One region of the Chryseobacterium sp. MEBOG06 genome, then DNA from elsewhere that is predicted to be linked to it. Evidence: riboswitches for the same ligand, from Rfam matches in the RefSeq annotation. Region 1 holds a riboswitch; the other holds the start of a gene.
What was found. A riboswitch is a leader RNA that binds a small molecule or an ion and turns the genes downstream of it on or off. The one in region 1 is predicted to bind cobalamin.
Positions count from the first base shown of each region.

Region 2: another riboswitch for cobalamin. It lies ahead of LF887_RS06535 (T9SS type A sorting domain-containing protein); the one in region 1 lies ahead of prpB (methylisocitrate lyase).

Region 1 is NZ_CP084580.1:2,006,640-2,010,730, reverse strand. Features, by position in the region: gene LF887_RS09235 (bifunctional 2-methylcitrate dehydratase/aconitate hydratase) at 1-291, opposite strand, end outside; gene prpC (2-methylcitrate synthase) at 444-1,598, opposite strand; gene prpB (methylisocitrate lyase) at 1,600-2,496, opposite strand; cobalamin riboswitch at 2,951-3,144, opposite strand; gene LF887_RS09220 (hypothetical protein) at 3,630-3,800, opposite strand; gene LF887_RS09215 (carbohydrate kinase family protein) at 4,049-4,091, opposite strand, start outside.
Region 2 is NZ_CP084580.1:1,399,030-1,403,120, forward strand. Features, by position in the region: gene LF887_RS06530 (T9SS type A sorting domain-containing protein) at 1-753, opposite strand, end outside; cobalamin riboswitch at 856-1,046, opposite strand; gene LF887_RS06535 (T9SS type A sorting domain-containing protein) at 1,350-2,453, opposite strand; cobalamin riboswitch at 2,516-2,708, opposite strand; gene LF887_RS06540 (esterase-like activity of phytase family protein) at 2,968-4,091, shown strand, end outside.

The sequences.
Region 1 (4,091 bases):
ACGGATAATAGCTCCGATATTGAATGCTGCCTGAACAGGGTCTAGCTGAAATTGTGTACCAGGAACTTTTGCTCCGTTTGGAACGATAGTCCCCTTTACTATAGGTCCTAAAAGTTTTGTACATGCCGGATAAGTCAATGCTTCCAGGCCACACCCGATTGTGTCTAAAAGACAGTAGTGAGCAGTCTTCCAGGCTAAATCATTTTTAATTTCGTAGTTTAATACATAGTCTGCAATATCTGCTAATACGTTGTCCGGTTGTGGTCTTTCGTTTGAAATGTGTGAGCTCATTTTTTATAATTGAAAATTTTGATTAATTGAGAATTGAGGATAAGAATTGAAAGTGGGGAGTTAAAAACTGATCACCAACTGCTTACAGAGTTTAGTCTGGGCATTATTAATAATTAATTTTCCATTTTTCACTTTCAATTTTCAACTTTGAACTATTTCCTCTCGTTGATAGATATAAATTCTTTGTTTTCAGGGCCTGTATAATTGGCACTCGGTCGGATGATCTTCCCATCCTGTCTTTGCTCTATGATGTGGGCACTCCATCCTGTTACTCTTGAAATAACAAATAGAGGAGTGAACATCAGAGTAGGAACTCCCATTAAGTGATAAGAAACGGCGGAAAACCAGTCAAGATTCGGGAACATCTTCTTTTCTTCCCACATGACGGTTTCCAGTCTTTCTGCGATATTATACAGCAGCATATCTCCGGCTTCTTCAGAAAGCTGCTTAGCTACCTTTTTGATCACCACGTTTCTTGGGTCTGAGATGGTATATACCGGATGCCCGAATCCAATGATGACTTCTTTATTGGCGATACGCTTACGGATATCTGCTTCTGCTTCATCCGGGGAATTGTAACGGCTTTGAATTTCAAATGCTACTTCGTTGGCTCCTCCATGCTTTGGCCCTCGCAAAGCACCAATAGCCCCTGTTATACAAGAATAAAAATCGGAAGCTGTTCCCGCAATGACACGTGCAGTAAAAGTGGACGCATTAAACTCGTGCTCAGCATAAAGATTTAGAGATATTTCCATTGCCTTTACCCAGGAATCAGGAGCTTTTTTGCCATGCAACAGGTGTAAGAAATGCCCACCAATAGTGTCATCATCTGTTTCAACATTGATTTCTTTACCATTATGAGTATAGTGATACCAATATAATAGCCCTGAGCTAAATGATGCCAGAAGTTTGTCCGCAATATCTCTTGCTCCTGCCATATTATGATCATCTTTTTCCGGCTGAATACTTCCGACTGCAGATACCATTGAGCGCATGACATCCATTGGGTGTGCTGCTGCGGGAATACTCTTTAAAATATTTCTTACAGAATGAGGCAATCCTCTTAGAGACTTTAATTTTGCTTTATAGTTTTTCAACTGGGAGGCGGTAGGCAGCTGGCCGTATATCAGAAGATAAGCAACTTCCTCAAACTCTGTTTTTTCTGCCAGATCCAGAATATCATATCCTCTGTAATGAAGATCGTTTCCGCTCTTTCCTACACTACAAAGCGCTGTATTCCCTGCTGTGACACCCGAAAGAGCGACGCTCTTTTTAGGTTTAAATGTTGGTTCGGTGCTCGTTGACATATCAATTATTTTGTTTAAAAAGGTTATCTAATTTTTGTTCGTAATTATAATATCCGATGCTTTTATAGAGCTCTTCCCTTGTTTGCATCGTATCCAGTACATTGGCTTGTGTGCCTTCTTTACGGAGATGTTCGTATACATTCTGAGCTGCTTTGTTAGCCGCACGGAACGCAGAAAGTGGATAAAGAATCAACCCTACCCCTGCATTTTTCAATTCTTCTACAGTATACATTTCAATCATTCCGAATTCTGTTATATTGGCTAATACTGGGATTCCTGTGGCATCAACAAATTTTTGATAAAAGGTTAGGTCCGGAACGGCTTCTGCAAAAATAAAATCTGCTCCGGCCTCTTTGTAAGCTACTGCTCTTTCCAGTGTCTTTTCAAGACCTTCATTAGCGAAAGCATCTGTTCTGGCGCCAATTACAAAATTATCATCACTACGGGCATCCGCAGCAGCCTTCAGTCTGTCTACCATTTCTTCTTTGCTTACCACTTCCTTTCCAGGGCGGTGTCCGCAGCGCTTTGCACCTACCTGATCTTCAATATGTAATGCGGCTGCTCCGGCCTTGATCAATGATTTCACCGTTCTTGCCACATTAAATGCAGAAGGACCAAATCCAGTGTCTACATCTACCATTAACGGGAGGTCGCAAACATTGGTAATACGCTGAACGTCTATTAAAACATCTTCCAGCGTCGTAATTCCCAGATCCGGAATTCCTAAAGAACCTGCCGCCACACCTCCACCGGAAAGATAAATAGCATTGAAGCCAGCCTGCTGTGCGAGTAACGCATGATTGGCATTAATAGTTCCAACAATCTGAAGAGGACTTTCTTTTTCCATGGCCTCCCGAAATTTCATACCGGGAGACTTCAAACTTTCACTTTTAGTCATTATAATATTTATTGTTTAGTTGAAATTTGTTCGTAGAAGACAATAGACAAACATTGCAGTAAGCAGCTCTATCCAATGATGGGCGATAAAAAGTAATGAACGGAAGAGAAGCAAAGTAATGCTCTCCGTTTTCCGAAATTCGGAATTTTGAATAATTAAGTTCCTGCAAACCTGTTTGTTTCCAAGTCTGCTGCTCCTGCATAAATAATCGAGATCGGATAGATACACTTTTTAACTTTTTATGTTGATTAATAAAAAGTTCCTGATAAACTTCACAATACCTTTGGGAAAGAAAACTATGGAAAAGGAAAATACGGTGAACGATAGCATAATGAAAAAGCATACTGCTCCATTACCTATTTGTATCACAAAATAACATGACCTGACAAAGATTTTTGACCAAAATGTTATCCATATCGTATCATACCTGACTATAAGCTTCAGACCGCGAAAGCATCGTCAATTCGAAATAGGCAGGTCTCCTGACTTGTAACAGTTTTTATCGTCCTTCCCATATCCCGGGTATACAGTGGACCTTTATTTTGATAAAAACCTTATCCGTTACTTACAGTTGCGCGACAGTTCGTGATTTGCACACGATTCCCTTTTAATACACAGCTAAGTGTAACCATTTTCGGTTGATAAAGAAGGTGTTAAGAACTCCTTGGTGGTAAATATAAGTATTTTATGAAAATGACCAAGAGATTTTATGCAAACAATAATTATTCCAAGCTAATCAACTGTAAATGTATCATTTAAAAAAACACAATTAACAGTTCAGACATTACAATTTAGGCAATAACATTAATTTTTCGTTACTAAATTCATAAGATATGACGGTAAAATATTAAACCAACCTAAATAAAAACCTTATTTTACCTTTGCTTGACATTCACAAATAACAGATGTTTTCAAGGAAATTTTTGCCCTTTTTTACAAAAGTATTTTCTGAAATTTTCGCATAGGTAAAATCCGTATTGAGTGTCTGAAATTTTTACTGAAAACTTTACTGAAATTGTATTTTCAGAGACTTTATCGTAAGACATTTTACTTTAAAATAAGTTTCGGCCCATTGCTTTTAGCAATGGGCCAAAACTTATTTTTTACCGCTTTCAACAAGCGGAAATATTATTTTATTTTAAATCTCTAGATTTTAGCTCTTCCTGTAATTCCCAGTCGACTTTTTTTGAATTTATGACAAAAGGAATAAAAACAACAGGTAAAAATGTAAAGAATCCAAAGCCATTTTTCACTGTACTGTAAATAGAAATACCAGCCATAAACCCTACTATCACTGCATTCATTATTTTGTTTGAACTGGCTTTTTTCGCTCTTTCTATCAGTTCCTGATTGTTTAACTCATTCAGTTTATTTTCTATTGGTTATTTAGATTTAAAGGTTACGAAATTTATACTAAATTGTTGAGCTAAAACATCCAACAGTATAAATAACCAAGATACAAAAAATATTTTTCCAATAAAATAAGAACAGCTAAAGGATCAGTATTCCTTTAGCTGTTCCGGTTGTAATGTTTGAGTTCATGTTTTGAACCTTAGCTGAGAGCAGTAACGGGATAACGGTTTTTAAATCTTTTA
Region 2 (4,091 bases), 610 kb from region 1:
ACCGTCTGTATCCATATAAGCTGGTTTTGTCCCTGCAGGAAGTGCTGTGCTGGAAACGATACTTTGGCTTGTTGTATTGTAAACCGTAAAAGTTCCAAAAGAATTAGGAGTATAAGGATTTCCGGAACTCATGATGTAAAGAAGGTTGTTTTTTTCAAAAATACTGTGTGGAAAATCTCCTACATTTACTTCTGAGATAACCGAATTGGTAGAAGTATTGATAACATCCATATACTGATTGATTCCAAAACCTCCCTTTAATAAAACATAAAGCTTATCGTCTTTACTGTAAATTTTTTCAGGTCCCGACCCTACAGCAATATTTGCTTCATGAGCATACGTGTTGAGATTGTAAACCGCTACATAATTATTGACAGAACCTGTTCCTCCCCAGTTGGTTACATAGAATTTGTCTCCGCTAAAAGCAATGTATCTTGGATTGTCCAGGTTGTTTGAAATCGTGGTAATCAAAGAAAAGTCAGATTTGTTGATGACCTTTATTTGGTTGGAAATGTTTAAAACCACAAAAATTTTGTCACCAAAAATTTTAATGTCTTGTGCGGTATCGCCCAGTGTTGCATTATTGTTATTGATTTTAAAATAGTTGTTGGTCACAACCGATTGATTGGAGATCAGCGATATTTCAGCATTATTGCTTCCGGCACCGCCTTCGTTGAGTACCAGGACCCCTTCAGTTTGCGCATTTGCAAAAGAGAGTACAAACGCAAGAATAAGAAAATAGATTTTCTTCATGATATAATTAAATTAAAGTTTTATTCCCGAAACCTCACCACAGGACAAAACATTCATGAAAAAATCTGTTTAGATTTTTCTTTCACAAACTTTTATTCCCGAAAGTTGAAATTAATTTAAGGCAGGTCTCCTGGCTTACATCTTATAGCCGCCTTCCCGGATTTTTATCCAGTGGTATTAAAGGCTATAAGTAGATTAGTTTACAGTTGCGGGAACAGCTCAGGATTCGAATATTTATTCTCACCTGATTCCCTATTAATGAACAATGTTCAACCTTAAAAACGCTGCAAATATATCATATAAATTAATAGATGTTTTTTTGTGAATTGTACCTGATTTCAAGTCTTTTATGGAATTTAATAAATTATTCAAAAAGATATTTTATCAAATTGATAAGTAATCTATCTTTATTGTTGGTTTTTCAGAATTAAAATTAGGAGCTTTATAGTTTATATTGAATTCATTTTACAATTTCGGTCGTTAAAATGGAATCCCGTGACGAAAAAAGACCTTCTCAAAAATTGAGAAAGTCTCGTGTTTTGACACCACTGCATTTAAAAAAAGTTACCAGTCGTGGCCGGGAAAATATTTTTTTCCTATTTCTTTACTATCTTATGAATGGTTGAATTGGCAGAAGTTTTTACCTCAACAAAATAAACTCCTGAATTCAAAAACCGGATATTAATCTTTGTTGCTTGGGAAGTTAATACTTTCTGCCCTGTAGCAGAATAGATATTCACTTCCTTCACATTCTCAGGACTATCAATTTGAATGAAGTCACTTGCCGGATTAGGATAGATACCGAATTTTTTCTTATTGACGCTGGAAACACCCAATGTAGAAAATGATTCTGCCGGAGTAATTGGTCTTCTTTGTCCGAAACTTAAACCTAGCCAGTCATTGTTATTCAGCTGAATTTGAGATAAATTGGTTTTTGCCTGCCAGCTTGAAAGGTCATTTCCTTTATATAATTTCCAGCTGTTTGGTGCGGAAGGGTTTCCGGTGAAGTTATTCAGTGAAAGACTGGAAACCTGATTACTGGTAGATGTAAAACTGAAATAAGAAGTCTGTGACTGAATTAACTGTAAAGCCTGTTCCGCAGTTATTGTTCCGTTATATTGAATTCCGAATACAAAAGAGTCAGCATTTCCGTTTGTGCTATCTGTCCCAAAGTCAATTACTACCAGACTTTTATTACTTCCGGTTCCTATCCAGTTGGTAATCTGAGAAGAACTGTACCACTTTGAACTGTAGGCAGGGACAGGAGCGGAAGGCTTGGAAGGCGGATCAAAACCATAGGAGATTCCATACCATTTTCCGTCAATCAAAAGGTCATTATTTACTCCGTTATTGAATGATAAATTTTCTGAGGTTAATCCTGACCAGGTAGACCAATAATCATCAAGACTTGGTGTATGATGATTGTAGTTTAAACTGTAAAGAAACCCGGAAGGAATTTCAACCTCTATCTTAGGCTCTGCATTAGCAATAGCATTGATAAGGTCTTCCATTGTTAAGTCATTAGAATCAAAACGATATCCCCATGCATAAGACGTAGGAGTATTGTTATCATTAAAATCAGCAATGAAATAAGCTTTTTTGGAACCGGTTCCTATCCAGAATTTAATGTCATTTTCTGTAAATTGGGCCGACATGGACTGCATGATAAGCAGTAAGAAAAAAAAATAGATTTTTCTCATGATATAATTAAATTAAAGTTTTATTCCCGAAACTTACCTTCAACGGAAAAATAATTTCTTGTCTGAAGATGATACTTTAAGGCAGGTCTCCTGGCTTACATCTTATTAGCCGCCTTCCCGGACTTCTCATCCAGTGGCATTATGTGCTATAAGTTGAATAGTTTACAGTTGCGGGTACAGCTCAGGATTCGAATATTTATTCTCACCTGATTCCCTATTAATGAACAGTGTTCAACCCTAAAAGTCCGCAAATATATCATATAAATATTTAGGACGTGTTTTGTGAATTATCTTTGCTTTAACAGGTTTTTTCATGGTAAATAAGTTTTCTAAAAGCTTGTTTTATTAAATTAACAATCCATTATATGAGTTCGTTGGATTTTTAGAATTAAAATCAAAATTTTTATTGTTTATACTGAATTCATTTTGAAGGATCTATTGTTAAACTACAATTATCATTAGATTCAAGATCAGTTTATAATCAATTTATACTTTCGCAGCCATACAATAGAATATGAAAAAATTACTATTATCTGCTTTGATGCTTACAGCGCTGGCATCATGTAAGGATGATGATCCTGTAAACAATCAGGATATTAATTATTCCAAGCTTCCTCAGGAATTTCCTTTTTCTAAATTAGCTACAATCAGTGGAGTAGACGTCATCAACGGAGGATTTGGCTCCGGAGCTGCTGCTCACCCCACCAGAAAAGGCGAGTTTTACGTCATTACAGACCGTGGCCCGAATACGGACTACCTTAATGGTAAAAAATTTCTGACACCTGGCTTTACACCTACCATTATGCATTTTAAAATTAATGCCGAAGGTAACGTAGAGGTAATCAAATATATTAAGCTTAAAAATCCATCCGGACAGCTTATTACAGGACTGCCGAACCCTGTAGGAATGGGCAGTACGGGTGAAGTGGCTTACGATGCCTCCGGAAATGTTTTAGGAACAGATAAATACGGATTGGATAGTGAAAGCATTGTAGCTGCAGCAGATGGTACATTCTGGGTGTCAGATGAATATGGGCCTCATATTGTACATTATAGTGCTGATGGAGTAGAGATGGAAAGAATAAGCCCGATAGGAGTGAACACCGGAACAAGGAAACTGCCTGCCGTTTTAGCCAAAAGAAGAGCAAACAGAGGGATGGAAGGACTATGCATTACTCCCGATGGTAAAACTTTGGTAGGTACTATACAGTCTATGATGTTTGTACCAAGTAAAACGCTGGCAACCAATACAACTTTAACGAGGATTGTGACTTTTGATATTGCCACAGGACAGACCAAACAGTTTTTATATAAACAGGATGGTGGAGCTTCCGACTCAGTTTGTGATATCACAGCATTGAGCAATACAGAGTTTTTAGTCATCGAAAGAGACGGTAATTTTGGATCTCAGGGAGGGATTAAAAAAGTGTATAGAATCAATTTAGCTAACGCTAGTGATGTCAACGGAGCTGATATTTCAGCTGTAGACGGAATGAAAGTGAATGGTAAAGCCCTGGAACAATGTTCGTGGGATGAAATAACTAACGCAGGAATAAAAGCCGTTTCCAAATCATTAGCTGTAAATCTGGTTACCAAACTGGGGTATGAGCATGATAAATTTGAGGGAATTGTTTACTT